3 regions of the Massilia putida genome follow, and region 2 is predicted to be linked to each of the others. Evidence: predicted binding sites of a transcription regulator. Region 2 holds the regulator's gene; each other region holds the start of a gene.
The links. Region 2 encodes sigma-54, which starts transcription at its own class of promoters, with help from an activator protein. Its sites were predicted from a motif close to TGGCANGNAANCTGCTTT; they were not measured.
Positions count from the first base shown of each region.

Region 1: the regulator sigma-54 is predicted to act here: its motif matches at 2,056-2,073, upstream of BVG12_RS25505 (ANTAR domain-containing response regulator).
Region 3: the regulator sigma-54 is predicted to act here: its motif matches at 2,958-2,975, upstream of BVG12_RS32160 (urease accessory protein UreD).

Region 1 covers NZ_CP019038.1:5,243,264-5,249,014, reverse strand. Annotated here, with positions in the region: gene BVG12_RS25510 (CmpA/NrtA family ABC transporter substrate-binding protein) at 216-1,391, opposite strand; gene BVG12_RS25505 (ANTAR domain-containing response regulator) at 1,404-2,045, opposite strand; gene BVG12_RS25500 (hypothetical protein) at 2,241-2,489, shown strand; gene BVG12_RS34270 (hypothetical protein) at 2,515-2,685, shown strand; gene BVG12_RS25495 (S9 family peptidase) at 2,905-5,265, shown strand; gene BVG12_RS25490 (urate hydroxylase PuuD) at 5,301-5,751, opposite strand, start outside.
Region 2 covers NZ_CP019038.1:4,518,993-4,524,743, reverse strand. Annotated here, with positions in the region: partial or broken gene BVG12_RS22310 (APH(3')-II family aminoglycoside O-phosphotransferase) at 1-30, opposite strand, end outside; gene BVG12_RS22305 (Rv1443c family protein) at 27-500, opposite strand; gene BVG12_RS22300 (enoyl-CoA hydratase/isomerase family protein) at 497-1,582, opposite strand; gene hpf (ribosome hibernation-promoting factor, HPF/YfiA family) at 1,810-2,169, opposite strand; gene BVG12_RS22290 (RNA polymerase factor sigma-54) at 2,240-3,739, opposite strand; gene lptB (LPS export ABC transporter ATP-binding protein) at 3,742-4,536, opposite strand; gene lptA (lipopolysaccharide transport periplasmic protein LptA) at 4,533-5,111, opposite strand; gene lptC (LPS export ABC transporter periplasmic protein LptC) at 5,151-5,751, opposite strand, start outside.
Region 3 covers NZ_CP019038.1:6,734,685-6,740,435, reverse strand. Annotated here, with positions in the region: gene ureC (urease subunit alpha) at 1-1,474, opposite strand, end outside; gene BVG12_RS32170 (urease subunit beta) at 1,474-1,791, opposite strand; gene BVG12_RS32165 (urease subunit gamma) at 1,799-2,101, opposite strand; gene BVG12_RS32160 (urease accessory protein UreD) at 2,111-2,947, opposite strand; gene BVG12_RS32155 (hypothetical protein) at 3,214-3,375, opposite strand; gene BVG12_RS32150 (SulP family inorganic anion transporter) at 3,467-5,137, opposite strand; gene BVG12_RS32145 (GGDEF domain-containing response regulator) at 5,134-5,751, opposite strand, start outside.

The DNA.
Region 1 (5,751 bases), 720 kb from region 2:
CGGCATTTGTTTTACTCGGGAATCGCCGTTGATCCCTTACCCGGGTAATTGCAAGACCCGTGCCAGATGGTTTCAGGGGTAAAGACCGTATTTACGCGGCCTCGGACGCTTCATTGCAGTGCACCATGCACGCTAATGAGGCACATAAATGAAGCGTTCCGAAACGTGAAGTATCCCGGCGTCGTTCCCGCGCAGCGGGAACGACGTTCGAGGCGCTACGCACCGGCCAGGGCGGGCCGGCGAATGGAAAAGGATGAGATATAGGCGTCGGGGTCCGTACCATCCCAGACCTTGCCGTCCATGAGCACCGAGCGGCGCATCACGCCCGACGGTGCCGGCACGCCGGCCAGCACGGCCGCCTCGCGGTACAGGCCCACGCGGTTCACGCGGGCGGCCACCGCCGCGTAATCGACGTCGTCGCGCAGCAGGCCCCAGCGCCGGTGCTGGGTCATGAACCACATGCCGTCGGACAGGTAGGGGAACACGGCCTCGCCCTCGTCATAAAAGCGCACGGGATCGGGATCGATCCAGCGCCGGCCCAGGCCATTGTCATACTCGCCATGCAGGCGCGCGGCGATGGCGCGGCGGTCCGCGTTTACGTAGGCGGGACTGGACAGGATTTCGGCCGCGGCGTCGCGGTTCGCCGCCGACGCGTCGAGCCAGCGCCCCGCATCCAGCACGGCCGCGATCAGCGAGCGGCATGCATGCGGATGGGCGTCGACGAAGGCGGCCGTCGCGCCGAGCGCCTTGCCGGGATGGTCGGGCCAGATGTCCTGGCTCGTCGCGACCGTGAAGCCGCTGCCGTCCAGCTGGGCGCGGGCGCTCCACGGCTCGCCCGCGCAAAAGCCGTCCATGTGGCCCGCCGCCAGGTTCACGGCCATCTGGCTGGGCGGGACGGTGACCACCTGCGCGTCGCGCACGGGATCGATGCCGCCGGCCGCCAGCCAGTAATAGAGGAACATCGCGTGGTTCCCGGTCGGGAACGTGTGCGCGAACGTGAAGCGGCGCCCGCCCTTGCGCATGGCGGCGGCCAGCGTGCCCAGGTCCGTCACGCCCTGGCTTGCGAGTGCGCGCGACAAGGTGATGGCCTGGCCGTTGCGCGACAAATTCATCAGCACGGCCATGCGCGCGGGCGCCGTGCCGATGCCCATTTCGACGCCGTACAGCAAGCCGTATAAAGCGTGGGCCGCGTCGATCTCGCCCAGCACCAGGCGGTCGCGCATGCTCGACCACGAATGCTGGCGGCTGAGTTCCAGCTTGATGCCGTATTTCTCGTCCAGCCCCAGCCTTGATGCCATCACGAGCGACGCGCAATCCGTCAGAGGCATGAAGCCGGCCCTGATCACGGTCTTTTCCGGTCGGTCCGAGCCGGCTGTGAATGCGTGTGCCATCGTTTCCTTTGCTTACCCTAATAGATCCTCGACGTCGAGGATGCGCTGGGCGACGTCGGCCAGCTTGAGTTTCTTGTTCATCGCCATGCTGCGCAGCCGCTGGTAGGCCTCGTCCTCCGTCAGCTTGTTGCGCGCCATGAGGACGCCCTTGGCGCGTTCGATCAGCTTGCGGTCGGCCAGCTGGCGGCGCGTGTCGGACAACTCGTCCAGCAGCTTTTGTTCGCGCTTGAAGCGCTTCAAGGCCACGTCCAGCACGGGTTTCACGCGCTCGGCGTGCAGCCCGGCCACGATGTAGGCGGAGACGCCCGCCTCGATCGCGGCGTCCATGCTGGACGGCGTCTGGTCGTCCGTAAACAGGACGATGGGGCGCGGCTCGTCGCGCGTGGCGATGACGATGTGTTCGAGGACGTCGCGCGCGTCCGATTCACTGTCGATGATGATCATGTCCGGCTGGATCTGGGCGATCCGCTCGGGCAGGAAGATATCGGCGGGCAGCGACGCGACGATGTCGTAGCCGGATTCCAGCAGGCCGATGCGCAGCGCCGTGTTGCGTTGCGCCTGGGCGGCGAGCGCGGCCTCGTCCGCGGCGTGGCTGGACGCGGTGTTGACGACGACGATGCGCAGGGTGCGCTGGACCTTGGACGGCGGTTTCATGCCCTTGGGGTATGCAAGTTCCGGGCCAGAACTCAAGATATTTATCAGATGAATGACAAGAGTGCGTAGCCGCTTAGTTGTCGCACAGAAAATATTCACAAAACAGATGGGGAGCATCACAAATCGAAAGTTCATTTATGACGCGGTTGTCCCTATACTGCATCGCAACACGACAGATTTTTACCGGAGATGACCATGAACACCGCAACGATCACCCAGGCGCACGACAAAGGTCTGCGCCACCATCTCGCCGACGCCTTCGGCAAGATCCGCGACTTTGCGATCGAACTGTACACCGCGCACGGCGGCTGGTTCGCTCACGACGCCGCCCAGCCCGCGAGTGGCGCCTTCGCCCGCAATAAGAATCTGACCGACCGCGTCATCCTTGGTCCGTTCTGCGCATCGGCCCTGAACGCCGACCTGGCACGCAAATCGTCGAACTAATCACGCAAACGCAAGGATAAAGATCATGACCCCAATCGAATACCTCACCGTCGCCATCTCCGCCGCCGCCATCGTCACCCGCATCGTGATGTTCATCCGCAACCCGACGGTCACTACCCCGACGGAACTGTGGCTGGCCGACGCGCCGACCGAACTGTGGATGGGCGAGTACGCAAAACCGAAGGCCGCCGCATAAACCACCTCCCGGTTGTCACGACGTCTCCACACGCCCGGCATTGGCCGGGCGTTGTCTTTTGTGCGCCGCAACATTCCCGTCTGACTTCGCCGTACTTACGCACGCGCGCCACTTCCCTCGCGAATCTACCCAGCCTCATTGTCGGCTGAGCTAGAATGCTTTTTTGCAATTCTCACCAAGAAAAGCATTCTTGTTCTTCATTTATCCACCCGACTGATGATGCGACTTCCCGCCCTGACCGTTTTCGCCGCGCTGCTGGCGCTACCAGCCTTCGCCTCCACGCCCGTGACCCTCGACCAGGCCATGGCCAACCCCGACTGGATCGGCACCCCCGTGGAAGCGGCGTGGTGGAACTGGGACGGCAAGCAGGTCTTCTATCGACAGAAGCGCACCGGCTCGCCGCTGCGCGACACGTGGCGCGTGCATGCGGCGCAAGCCGGCAATGCGGCGTTGGTGCTTGATGCCGACCAGGCGAAGCTGGACAGCCCGGAAATGCTGTACAACCGCGCCCGCACCCGCGCCATCGTCGTGCGCAACGGCGACCTGTTCGAGCGCGACCTCAAAACAGGCGCCCTCGTGCAGATCACGCGCAGCAACGGCGTCGCGATCGCGGCCGTACAGTACTCGGCCGACGAGCGCGGCGTGCAGTTCCGCATCGGCGACGACTGGTTCGCCTGGGATCGCAACGAGCGCGTCCTGGGCCCCGTCGCCCTGCCGCGCGCCGCCAAGGACCCGAACGCGGCGGAACCCGATCCGCTGCGCGACATGCAACTGCGCCTGTCGACCATCCTGAAACGCCAGAAGGACGAGCGCGACGCGACGCACGCCCACGCCGAGGCACTGCGCCACGCCGATCCGACCCGCGCCCCGGCGCCGGTCTACCTGGGCGACAAGGTCGCGATCCTGAACAGCGCGCTGTCGCCGGACGGCCGCTGGCTGCTCGTCGTGACGGGCCCGAAGAACGCGGACAAGGGGCGCGTCGGCAAGATGCCCCGCTACGTGACGGAAAGCGGCTACGAGGAATTCTCGGACGAGCGCACACGCGTGGGCCGCAACACGCCGGTGGGCCACGGCCTCAAGCTCGTGAATCTCGCGACGCGCGAGGTGAAAGACGTGGCGCTGGACGCCCTGCCCGGGATCGCCGTCGACCCGCTGGCCAAGCTGCGCGCGGAGCACAAGCTCGACCCGCTCAAGGGCAACCGCGCGGTGATGATCGGCTTCGACGGCGAGGCGATCACATGGAGCCAGAACGGCGCCAACGCGGCCGTGATGTTCCGCTCGGTCGACAACAAGGACCGCTGGATCGCCACCGTCGACCTGCCGCGCGCCGCGTTGACACCCGTGCACCGCCTGACGGACGAGGCCTGGGTCAACTACGACAACAATGAATTCGGCTGGCTGCCGGACAGCACGACGCTGTGGTATCTGTCCGAGGAAACGGGTTATTCGCACCTGTACGTCCGCGACGCCGCCGGGCGCACGCGCGCGCTCACGCAGGGCCAGTGGGAAGCATCGGACGTGGCCTGGTCGGCGGACGGCCAGACGGCCTGGCTGCTATGCAACCGCAAGACGCCGGGCGCATACGAAGTCTGCGCCGTGTCGGCGCGCGACGGCGCCACGCGCGAGGTGAGCAACCTGGCCGGCGTGCAGGATTTCCGCCTGTCGCCGGACCAGCGCAGGCTGCTCGTGCATTATTCCGGCCCTTACCTGCCGCCGCAGATCGCGACCGTGCCGTCGAACGGCGGCGACGCCGTCAAGCTGACCGACACCCGCACGGCCGAATTCAAGGCGCACGAGTGGATCCAGCCGCAGTTCGTGACGATCCCGTCGACGCACGGCGCGGGGCCCATCTGGGCGAAGCTGTACCGCCCCGCGCAGTTCGAACCGGGCAAACAATATCCGGTCGTGATGTTCGTGCACGGCGCGGGCTATCTGCAGAACGTCACGCAGCGCTACACGCCCTACTTCCGCGAGCAGATGTTTCATAATCTGCTCGTGCAGAACGGCTACGTCGTCCTCGACATGGATTACCGCGCGTCGAAGGGTTATGGCGTCAAATGGCGCACGGCGATCTACCGCCAGATGGGCCACCCGGAACTGGACGATTACCTCGACGGCGTGAACTGGATGGTCGCGAACGAACAGGGCGACCCGGCCCGCGTGGGCATCTACGGCGGCAGCTACGGCGGCTTCATGACCCTGATGGGCATGCTGCGCGCGCCCGACGTGTTCAAGGCCGGCGCGGCGCTGCGGCCCGTGTCCGACTGGACCTCGTACAACCACGAGTACACGGCCAACATCCTGAATACGCCGGACCTGGACCCGGATGCCTACAAAACGTCATCGCCGATCGAGTATGCGCAGAACCTCAAGGGCCACCTGCTGATCGCGCACGGCATGATCGACGATAACGTGTTCTTCCAGGACTCCGTGCGCATGGCGGAGCGCCTGATCGAATTGAAGAAGGACCATTGGGAGCTGGCGCCGTACCCGCTGGAGCGGCATTCGTTCGTGCAGCCGGAGGCGTGGTACGACGAGTATCGGCGCATTTATCAGCTGTTTGAAAGAACGCTGAAATAAGAACCACGTCGTCCCCGCGAAAGCGGGAACGACGGTCAGTCGGTCTTCGCCCCCGCCTCGAACCACGCTCCCAACTGCGCCCGCTCCGCATCGGTCATATTGGTCATGTTCGCCAGCGGCATCGCCTTCAGCTGGACGGCCTGCTGATAGATGCGCGGCGCGTTCTGCGCGATGCCGTGCGCGTCGTCCAGCATCACGCCGGCCGGCGCGCTCGCGAATCCGGGCTGCGTGGGATGCGCCGCGTGGCACGACACGCAGCGCTGGCGGATGATCGTCTGGACCTGCGCGAAACCGACCGCCCCTGCCGACGCGCCGGGCCGGGCCGGCGCCAGCGCGACCGCGAGCCCCAGCAGCAGTGCCACGCCGATCGCCGGCCAGATCCATTCCACGCGGCCCTTGTGGCGCAGGTTGAAGAAGTGGCGGATGAAGACGCCCGCCGCCATGATGGTGCCCAGCACGGCCCACGCATGCGGGTGCCGATACGTC
Region 2 (5,751 bases):
CCAGGCGGCGGGTGCGTGTGGTCGCGTCATGCCGTCTCCGGTCGGCTAGCGCCGAAGCGCCGCCGCAACCGCGCGTGGCGATGGCGGAAGAACAGCGCCACGCTCGCGCGCACGAGCGCACGCGGGAGCGGACGGCGCGGGCGGAACGTCAGGTTGTCGATCACGCTGGCGCCGCGCGGTGACGGCGAGATCGTGCGCTCGTGCTGCCAGAACGCCATCGACAGCATCGGCGAGCGTTCGAGAAAACGCCGGCCCGGGTCGAGTTCGACGAGGGTCAGGTCGCTCCAGTCGATGGGCAGCACGCGCAGCAAAAGAAGCCAGCTGCGGCACAGGCGCTGGCCCGGTGCGCAGGCATCCGCAGGCAGCGCACGCATCCCGCGCGGGAACGTCATGCGCAGCAGCGGCGACATCTCGTCGGCAATGCCGTCGACCGACGTCGCCCATCGCCACACCGTGTCCGGTGCGGCGGCCAGCTCGGACTCGAAGCGCAGTTCGATCACGAATCGCGCAGATCGCGCAGCGGATGCGCGTGCGCCGGCCACACGGGCGCGAAAAACCACGCCACCATCTCCGGCGTGACGTCGGCGAGCAGAGGCGGTTTCCACTGCGGCGTATTGTCCTTGTCGATCACGAGCGCGCGCACGCCTTCCAGCACCTCGCCGTGTTCGAACGTGCGGCGCACGAGCGAGCGTTCCATGCGCAGGCAGTCGGCCACGCCGAGGCTTGCGCCGCGCACGAGCATCTCGCGCGTCACGGACATCATCAGCGGCGAGCGCTGGCGCATCGTGGCCAGCGTCTTGTGCGCGAACGGGCTCGCATCGGTTTCCAGCGATGCCATCACGGCCGCGACGGAGTCCGCGCCGAAGTGGCGGTCGATCGCCTCGCGCTGCGCTGCCAGCTCGCCGGCGTCGGGCGCGAACGGCGCGGCAAACGCGCGGATCGCGCCCGGCAGTTCCGCGCCTGGCGTCGACTCGATCAGCGCGCGCAGCGCGTCCAGTTGGGCGGCCGGTACGAACACGTCGGCCAGGCCGACGTAGATGGCGTCCGCGGCGCCGATGGTCACGCCCGTCACGCCAAGGTAGTGGCCTAGGCGGCCCGGCGCATGCGACAGGAAGTGGCTGCCGCCCACGTCCGGAAACAGGCCGATGTTCACCTCGGGCATGGCGATCTTCGAGCGCTCCGTCACGATGCGCAGGCCGCAATCCGGCCCGCCCTGGGCGATGCCCATGCCGCCGCCCATCACCACGCCATCCATCAGCGCGATATACGGCTTCGGGTAAAAGTGGATCAGGTGGTTGAGCGCGTATTCCTCGGTGAAGAAATCTTCCAGCAGCGGACTGCCCGTCTGCGGCGTGGCTTTGCCGGCCTCATGGAAGAAGCGGATGTCGCCGCCGGCGCACAAGGCTTTCTCGCTCGTGCTGGCGATGACGACGGCGTCGATGCCGGCATGTTCGCGCCAGGCGAGCAGCGTCGCAGTGAGTGCGCGGACCATGTCCAGCGACAGCGAGTTCAGCGCTTTCGGTCGGTCCAGGGTGATGATGCCCGTGCGGTTGGCGATCCGCGTCAGTACGTGTTCGGTCATGTCTCTTCGGCGCGTCGAAAAACCTGCTGCGCGTTGCACTGTCGTTCCGCGATGCTCGCTGTACTCGTCGTACAGCTGCGCTTCTCAAACAACATTGCTGCCGCTCGCGACGGTTTTGCGAGGCTCCTCCTTGTTATTGAAATAATCAGAGATACATTGTAGCGCCCATAAAAACGAAAAGGGCGCCAATGCGCCCTTCGTTCCTCGGTGCTGCGGCTGGCGTGGTATCACGCCGCGACGGCAGCTTCCTCTCCTCCTTCGGACATGCGCTTGATGCACGCGTTGTCATGATCCTTGAGCATTTGCTTGTACTTGACGACCTGACGGTCGAGGCGGTCCATCAGCATGTCGATCGCGGCATATAAATCGTGCGCGGCACTGGCGACATGGACGATCTTGCCCGCGACACGCAGGTTGATCTCCGCTTTCTGGCGTTTTTCTTTCTCGGTGAGATTGTCGATGCAGAGGATGACGTGGGAATCGATCACTTGATCGAAATGGCGGGTGATGCGTTCGAGCTTGTTCTGTACGTATTCTCGGATGGCTGGAGTTACATCGAGATGATGTCCGCTGATTGTGAGATTCATACACACTCCTTTGAAGATGCGTTGCCGTGCGCGCATCAAGCGCAAATGGCAACGTTGTTGCAAGAGTTTGCTACAAGGATTTGCGGAGGCTGACGGGTGGAATCTTCAGCGCCTCACGGTACTTCGCGACCGTGCGCCGCGCGATCACCATTCCCTGTTCCCCTAGCATCTCCGCGATCTTGCTGTCGGATAAGGGATTCTTGGGGTCTTCTGCTCCTGTCAGTTGTACGATGAGGGCCCGTATTGCCGTCGACGATGCTTCGCCTCCCGCTTCGGTGGCAACGTGACTCCCGAAGAAATACTTCAACTCGAACATGCCGTGCGGGGTCAGCATATATTTCTGAGTTGTGACTCGAGAAATTGTGCTCTCGTGTAGACCTAGTGTATCAGCTATCTCACGTAAAACAAGGGGCCGCATCGCGACTGCGCCATGCGAGAAAAAGTTGCGCTGGCGATCCACAATAGCCTGGGCCACGCGCAGGATCGTGTCGAAGCGCTGCCGCATATTCTTGATGAGCCACTTGGCTTCCTGCAACTGTGCACCCAGCTGTGTTTCTGATTTCCCCTGCTTCATCAGCGAGGCGTACAGGCTGTTCACGCGCAGGCGCGGCATCACTTCCGGATTCAGCTGCACGCTCCAGCCGTCCTTGGCGCGGCGCACGATCACGTCGGGCACGACGAAGTCCGACACATCCGAGGCGAACGCCGCGCCCGGATGGGGGTTGCACTGGCGGATGACGGCCTGGGCTTCGCGCAGGTCTTCGTCGTCGCAATCGAGCGCCTTTTTGAGCTTGTTGAATTCACGCTGCGCGAACCACGTCAGGTATTTTTCGACGATGACGAGCGCCATGCGCCGCGTGACGAGCGGCACGCCGGGCATGCGGCGGATCTGCAGGGCCAGGCATTCGGCCGCGCTGCGCGCACCCACGCCGGGCGGGTCCATGCTTTGCACGAGGGCGAGCGCCATGCGCAATTCCTCGAACTCGATCTCCAGTTCGGCCGGCAGGCGCGCGTGGATGTCTTCCAGCGGCTCTTCCAGATAACCGTTGTCGTCCAGCGCATCGACGACGAGTTCCACGAGCGCGCAGTCGCGCGGCGCGCAGCACGTCAGGCGCACCTGCTCCATCAGGTGCTCGCGCAGCGTGACGGGACTCGCTTCCAGTTGCGGGCGGCCGTCTTCATCGTCGCCGCCGCTGCCGCTGCGGCCGTACTCGCCCCAGTCCTCGCCGGCTTCGCTGCCGCCGCCTTCGCCGCTGTCGCCACCCGCTTCGCCGTTCTCGCCATTGCCATGCTCGGCGGGCGCGCCGCCCTCCTCGCCCGAGCCCTGCGCGGCCGGCGCCTCACCGGCCTGCGTCGATGCCGGCGCGCTGTTGATGGCGCCGTCGGCCAGCAGGCGCACCGACCGGTCGAGCGGATCGTCGAGCCGTTCGAGCAAGGGGTTCTCGCTCAAGACCTGCTCGATTTCCTGGTGCAGCTCCAGAGTCGACAGCTGCAACAGCCGGATCGATTGCTGGAGTTGGGGCGTCAGTGCAAGGTGCTGTGAAGTCTTGAGTTGCAGCGTCTGTTTCATGACTACATTCGGAAGTGTTCGCCCAGGTAAACGCGGCGCACCGATTCATTGGCGATGATGTCGTCGGGTCGGCCGGATGCCAGCACCGCCCCCTGGTTGATGATGTAGGCGCGGTCGCAGATGCCGAGCGTCTCGCGCACATTATGGTCCGTGATCAGCACGCCGATGCCGCGCTCCTTCAGGAAGCGCACGATACGTTGGATCTCGATGACGGCAATTGGATCCACGCCGGCGAACGGTTCGTCCAGCAGCACGAAGCGCGGATTGGTCGCGAGGGCGCGCGCGATCTCCACGCGGCGGCGCTCGCCGCCCGACAGCGACAGGGCCGGGCTCTCGCGCAACTTTTCGATCTGCAGCTCGGTCAGCAGCTCGTCGAGGCGTTCGGCGATGCGCGTCTTGGTCAGCGGCTTGCCGTTCTCGCGCTGCAATTCCAGCACGGCGCGGATGTTCTCTTCGACCGTCAGCTTGCGGAACACCGACGCTTCCTGCGGCAGGTACGACAGGCCCAGCAGCGCGCGCCGGTGGATCGGCAGGCGCATGATGTCGGTGCCGTTGATGTCGATGCTGCCGGCGTCCGACGGCACCAGGCCCACGATCATGTAGAACGACGTCGTCTTGCCCGCGCCGTTCGGCCCCAGCAGGCCGACGACTTCGCCGCACGCGACCTGCAGCGACACGTCGCGCACCACGAGGCGCTTGCCGTAGCTCTTCTGCAGGCCCTTGACGACCAGCGTGCTGCCGCCGCATTCGACCGGCGGAACCTCGGTGCGTACGTCCATCGTGCGGGCCTCCGTCATTGCTTGCCCGCCGGTGCCGGGGCGGCCGCCGGGGTCGCCTGCGCCGGCGCACGGTGCGGCTGCAGCGTGATGCTGCCGCGGCCATTGCCCGGCTTGTCGGCGCCGGTGGCGTCGTTGCGGCCGACCAGCACCTCTTTGCGGTTGTCGTAGGAGATGAATTTGCTGTCCATTTCCTGCGTGACCTTCTGGCCCTCGAGCTGGCGGATCATCGCTTTCGAGAACAGCTTGACGAGGTCGTTGCGCTCGTCGTATTCGATGCGCTGGGCGCGGCCTTCGTCCCACAGGTCGGGGCCGCCATCGCGCTTCTGGCGGAAGGTCGCGAGCTTGCCCGGCTCGGCCGTCAGGATGAACGTGTGGTAGCCGTCCGGCGATTCCTTGACCTCGGCGCGGTCCGACTTGAGGATCATGGTGCCGCGCGTGATGATCACGTTGCCGGTGGCGACATAGTTCTGCGTCACCTGGTCGACGTTGGCCTTGTCGTACTGGATGTTGATCGGCTTGAGCGCGTCCGCCCTCTCGGCCGAAGCAGCCAGCGGCACCAGCAGGAAGATGGCGGCGGCGAGTATTTTTTTCATTCGGTTGTCCTCTCTATTGGCCTATTGGCTTCAGCGGGCTCAGCGCGACTGGCGCGGCGGATAGCTGATTGCGCCGCGGCCGCCCAGTTCGATCTGCTGGGTGGCGTTGTTGGCCACCATGCCCACGGCGTCGACCGATGCTTTACCGAGCGTCATGTGGATCGGCCGGTCGGTCTTGGCGATCTCGTCGTCCGTCAGCACGGTCAGCACTTCCGTGCGGATCCGCAGCGGCTGCGACGCCGCGTTGCCGGGGCGCTGGATGTCGACGTTGCCGGTCAGGTCGATCTGGTTCTGGTTCTGGTTTACGAGCGCGTGCTCGGCCGTCATCGTCATGGGCGGATGCTCGGTGGTGAGGCTCTGCACGACGGGCTTGTCGACGAGGGCCGTGTTGTCGGCCGGGCGGTGCGTCAGGCGTTCGCCCGAGATCACGTAGCGCGGCTTGCCGGCCTCCGACATGCGCACCCAGCTGAAGTTGTCGACGATGTAATCGGGCTCGTTGCCCGGGTTGGCATGCGGCCCGCTCTCCTCGCCCTGCATCACCTGCACGAGCCAGAAGCTGCCGAACGCAAAGAATACGGCGGTCAGCATCAGGGCCAGCAGGCGCCAGCGGTGCGCGGTACGTTTGTAGGAGGCGGGAGCC
Region 3 (5,751 bases), 2.2 Mb from region 2:
ACACGAACGTGAACGATTTTTTCAGGCCGCCGCCGAACGCGCCGAACATGGGCCGGTAATGCACGGGCTGCGGCGTCGGGATCGACGCGTTCGGGTCGCCCATCAGGCTCGCGGCGATCATGCCGCCCTTGAGCACCATCGACGGCTTCACGCCGAAAAAGCCGGGGCGCCACAGCACGATGTCGGCGATCTTGCCCGGCTCCAGCGAGCCCACGGCGTGCGCGATGCCGTGCGCGATGGCCGGGTTGATCGTGTACTTCGCCACATAGCGTTTCACGCGTGCGTTGTCGCTGCGGGACGAATCGCCTGTCAGCGGCCCGCGCTGCACCTTCATCTTGTGCGCCGTCTGCCACGTGCGCGTGATGGTCTCGCCCACGCGGCCCATCGCCTGCGAATCGGACGACATCATCGAGATGGCGCCCAGGTCGTGCAGGATGTCCTCGGCGGCGATGGTTTCGCGCCGGATGCGCGACTCGGCGAACGCGACGTCTTCCGCGATGGCGGGGTCGAGGTGGTGGCACACCATCAGCATGTCCAGGTGTTCGTCCAAGGTGTTCACGGTGTACGGCCGGGTGGGATTCGTCGACGACGGCAGCACGTTGTCCTGGCCGACCGCGGCGATGATGTCCGGCGCGTGCCCGCCGCCCGCGCCCTCCGTGTGGAAGGTGTGGATCGTGCGGCCCTTGAACGCGGCCAAGGTCGATTCCAGGAAGCCCGCCTCGTTCAGCGTGTCCGAATGCAGCGCGACCTGGATGTCCATGCGCTCCGCCACGGACAGGCAGCTGTCGATGGCGGCCGGGGTGCTGCCCCAGTCCTCGTGCAGTTTCAATCCGACGGCGCCCGCCTCCACCTGCTCTTCCAAAGGCCTGGCCTGGCTCACGTTGCCCTTGCCGAAGAAGCCGAGATTCATCGGGAACGCGTCGGCCGCCATCAGCATCGAATGGATGTGCCACGCGCCCGGCGTGCACGTCGTCGCGGCGGTGCCCACCGCAGGACCCGTGCCGCCGCCGAGCATCGTCGTGATGCCCGACATCAGGGCCTCGTCGATCTGCTGCGGGCAGATGAAATGGATGTGCGTGTCGATGCCGCCGGCCGTCACGATCATGCCCTCGCCCGCGATGATCTCGGTCGCGCCGCCGATCGCCATCGTGACACCGGGCTGGACGTCCGGGTTGCCGGCCTTGCCGATGGCGGCGATCAGGCCGTCCTTGATGCCGATGTCGGCCTTGACGATGCCCCAGTGGTCGACGATGACGGCGTTCGTGATCACCGTGTCCATCACGTCCGCGCGCACGCGCTGCGACTGGCCCATGCCGTCGCGGATCACTTTGCCGCCGCCGAATTTCACTTCCTCGCCGTAGATGGCGTAGTCCCTCTCGATCTCGATGACGAGTTCCGTGTCCGCGAGGCGGATGCGGTCGCCCGTCGTCGGACCGTACATGTCGGCATACGCCTGGCGGGTGATCGCTGCCATCAAGCGTCTCCTTCGAGCGGGCCCGCGACGCGGTTCTGGAAGCCATGGACGATGCGCCCGCCCGCCAGGTCGACCAGTTCGACGGTGCGCCGCTGGCCCGGCTCGAAGCGCACGGCGGTGCCGGCCGCGATGTTCAGCCGCATGCCGCGCGTGACCTCGCGCTCGAACTGCAGCGCATCGTTCGCTTCGTAAAAGTGGTAGTGCGAACCGACCTGCACGGGACGGTCGCCCGCGTTCGCGACGACGACCGTCAACGTGCGCCGGCCCGCGTTCAGGGCGATGTCGCCGTCTTCGAGAAAGTATTCGCCGGGGATCATGGGCGCCTCATGGAATGGGATGATGGACGGTCACGAGCTTGCTGCCGTCCGGGAACGTGGCTTCGACCTGGATTTCCGGGATCATCTCCGGCACGCCTTCCATCACGTCGGCGCGCGACAGCACCGTCGTGCCTTCGCTCATCAGCTCCGCCACGCTGCGGCCGTCGCGGGCGCCTTCCATGATCGCGGCCGTGATCAGCGCGACGGCCTCCGGGTAGTTCAGCTTGAGGCCGCGCGCGCGGCGGCGTTCGGCCAGCAGCGCGGCCGTGAAGATCAGCAGCTTGTCTTTTTCACGTGGGGTCAGGTCCATGGGTTCTCTTTACGTGTTCCAGATGCGCGGCGGCGCGGCCGGGCGGTCGAGCAGATGGGGGCGCAGCGCCTGCCACACCGCCGAAAGTAGCGCGCGCGCACGTTCGCTGTCGTCGCCGAGGACGCGCGCCACGAACACCTGCTTCACCTGGCTGACGGCGAGACCGGGGTCGAGCGCGCGCAGCGCGTTCTGCAGCGACGCCGGCACGGGCTTGCCGACGGCGACGAGCGTCGCGCACACGCTGCGGCCGCGCAGGCCCAGCGGGCTGTCCAAGCTGGCGGGCACGATGCCGCCCTGCTCCCACCACACCGGGCGCCCGTCGATGCGGATGCGTGTGCGCTGGCGCACCTGGCCGCGCCGGAAACGCTCGCCGGACGCGCGGCGGCCGAAGCACAGCACCTCGCTGCCGATGTAGACGGCGCCCGCCGCCAGGTCGACGTCGTGGGTCATGGCGACGTCGGCGTCGTCATAAAAAATGGTGTCCTGGGGCAGCCACTCGACGGCGGCGCCGGGGCCGGCGTTGATGCGCACGTCCTGGCGCGACGTGCGGCCGTTGGCGCGATACCACTTGGCCGCGCCGGGCGACGTGGCCAGCACGCGGCAGCCGGCGGGGGCGTCGAGCGCGATGTCGAGCCGGTCGCCGCCGACGATGCCGCCGGGCGGATGCACGACGATCACGTGACAAGTGTCCGGCCCCTCGGGATACAGCGCCTTCTGCACGCGCAGCGGACCGCGGTGGACGCGCCGCACGAGCCGCGTGCAATCGCCGTCGCGCGCGAAGCCAAGAGACAGGCTGGCGTGCCAGCTGGCATCGGAGGTCGGGGCGTGGAATGTGCAATCGGGCATACCTGACAAGTTAGCACGATGCGTGCCAGTGGCCGCGCCCGGTACCGATGGGATGCGGCGCACCACCGCGGGCCCCACGCACCGGAATGGTGCGGACGCGACGGGAGCGGCGGCGCCTTCCGGGTGCGCCTGGGGGATATTATTTGGGCAACGAGAAGGGTGAACCGGAGACGGTCGCGCGTGGCGGCCAGGGAACAAAACAGGAAGGTCCGCGGGCCCGACCGGTGCGGATACCGGTCAAGCGGGCGGACGGCGGCCGGAGCCGATCAGCGGCGGCGGCGCAGCGGACGGGCGATGCGGACCGGGCGCAGGGCGCGCTCGCGGTCGGCCGCGCGCTTGGAGGCGGCCAGTTCGAACGTCAGCGCCAGGGCGATGCCGGCCGGGACGGCGGCGGCGAAGCCGAGGGCGGCCAGGACGACGGTTGACAACAGAATAACGACAATGCTGGGGCGCGGCATGATATCCACCTTTTCTCTAAAACCTTGGTTCCATCCTGCCACAGCTGGGATTTGCTTGCAATCACGTACCGTGCCGTGCGAGAGCATCCCAGGCGTTGGCTGTGCTCAAAAAGAGACGACCGCTGAGCTCACTCAACAGCGTCGACGCGCGCAGGCGGTCCAGCACCGGTCCCTTGACCTCGGCCAAATGCAGGCCAACGCCGCGCCGCGCCAACCCCCGGTTCAGTTCCAGCAGCCCGAACAGCGCCGAGCTGTCGATGGCGTTCACGGCCGACAGCACCAGCACGAGGTGGCGGGCGTCGCCGTGGGCCGCCAGCTCTTCCTCGATGCGCTGGCTGACCGCTTCGATATTGCCGAAAAATAGGCCGGCATCGACGCGCAGCAGCAGGACGCCGGGATCGGTCTCGACCGAATAGCGGTCGATGTTGCGGAAGTGCTCCGTGTGCGGAATCCGGCCCAGTACCGCGATGTGGGGCCGGCTCTCGCGCCAGATCATCGTCCCCAGCGACAGCAGCAATCCGAGCACGACGCCCGCCTCCACCCCGAGCAGCAGCACGCCGCCCGCCGTCGCCAGCAGCGCCAGCGCGTCGGCGCGGTCGTAGTGCCACGCCGTGCGCAAGGTCGACCAGTCCAGCATGCCCAGTACGGCGACGATGATCGTCGCGGCCAGTACGGGCAGCGGCAACAGCGCGAGCCATCCTGTCGGCAGCACGAGCGCGCCCGCGAGCAGCGCCGCCGTGATCACGCCCGCCAGTTGCGTGCGGGCGCCGGCCGCGACATTCACGGCGGAGCGCGACAGGCTGCCCGTCACGGGAAAGCCGCCGGACAGCGCGCTGCCGACGTTGGCGAGTCCCAGGCCCACGAGCTCGCGGTTCGTGCGCAGCTTTTCCGCGCGCTTCAAGGCCAGCGCCTGCGCGCCCGACATCGCGATCAGGAAGCTCATGAAGCTGGTCAACAGCGCGGGTTTCAGGAGTTCCCGCCAATGCGCGGCGGACGTCGCCAGGCCCAGGCGCGGCAGGCCGGACGGCACGGGGCCGGTCACCTGCACGCCGGCGCGGTCGAGGCGCAGCAGCGCGACGAGCGCGATGCCGCCGAGGACCAGCACCATCGGCGCCAGCTTGGCCGCGACGTCGGCCGCGCCGCACGGCACGCCGAACCGCCGCAGCAACGGCGCCAGGGCGCGCCGGGCGAACAGCAGCAGCGCGACGCTCCCCACGCCCAGCGCGGCGCTGGGGCCGTGCAGGTGCGGCGGCGTCGCGCCGAGCAGGGTCGGCACCTGGCCCAGCGAGATCACGACGGCGGAGCCCAGCGTGAAGCCGTTCATCACGGGACGCGAAAAGAAGTTCGCGAGGAAGCCCACGCGCAGCAGGCCGCACGCGAGCAGCACGACGCCGGACAACATGGCCAGCTGCGCCGCGAGCATGCCGTACAGCGCGCTGCCGGGGGATGCCAGCGGCGCCAGCGCGGACGCCGTCATCAGCGAGATGATCGCCATCGGCCCGACGGACTGGGTGGAACTCGTGCCCAACAGCGCGTACAGCAGCGGCGGCACGATGCCGGCGTACAGGCCCGCCACCGGCGGCAGGCCGGCCACGAGGGCGTACGCCATGCCCTGCGGGATCATCATCATGGCGACGACGATGCCGGCGCCGACGTCGCCCGCCAGGTCGGTGCGGCGATAGGCCCGCAACCAGCCGGGCAGGCGCGGCGCCGTCGACGCGCTGCCGCTCACTGCATCGCCAGTTCGACGCAGTTGCGGCCCGCCCGCTTGGCGCGCGCGAGGGCGGCATCGGTGCGCTGGGTCAGCGAATCGCCGCTCTCCCGCTCCCCCAGCTGGGCCACGCCGAGGCTCACCGTCACGTGGTCGCAGCCGGGGATCTCGGCCCGTTCGATCGCCACGCGCACCTTTTCCGCCATCTTGAGGCCGTCGATGGCGCTCGTGTGCGGCGCGATGATGTGGAATTCCTCGCCGCCCGAGCGCACGAGGATGTCGCTGGCGCGCAGCACGGCCCTGGCCGTGTCGGCCACCGCGCGCAGCGCCACGTCGCCGACGGGATAGCCGTACGTGTCGTTGACGGCTTTGAAACGGTCGATGTCGAACGACAGCAGCGCGAGCGGCACGCGGTAGCGGCGGGCGCGCTTGATTTCCTGTTCCAGCAACGCTTCGCCGTGACGGCGGTTCGCCACGCCGGTCAGCGCGTCCGTCGTCGAGATATACGTCAGGCGCGCCAGCAGGTGGTCGTTTTCCCGGACGATGCCGGCCAGGCGCAGGCCCAGGGCGGCCAGGGCCGCCACGTCCTGCAAGGTCGTCCAGTCTTCCAGCGAGAAGGCGCGCGCGACGCCGAA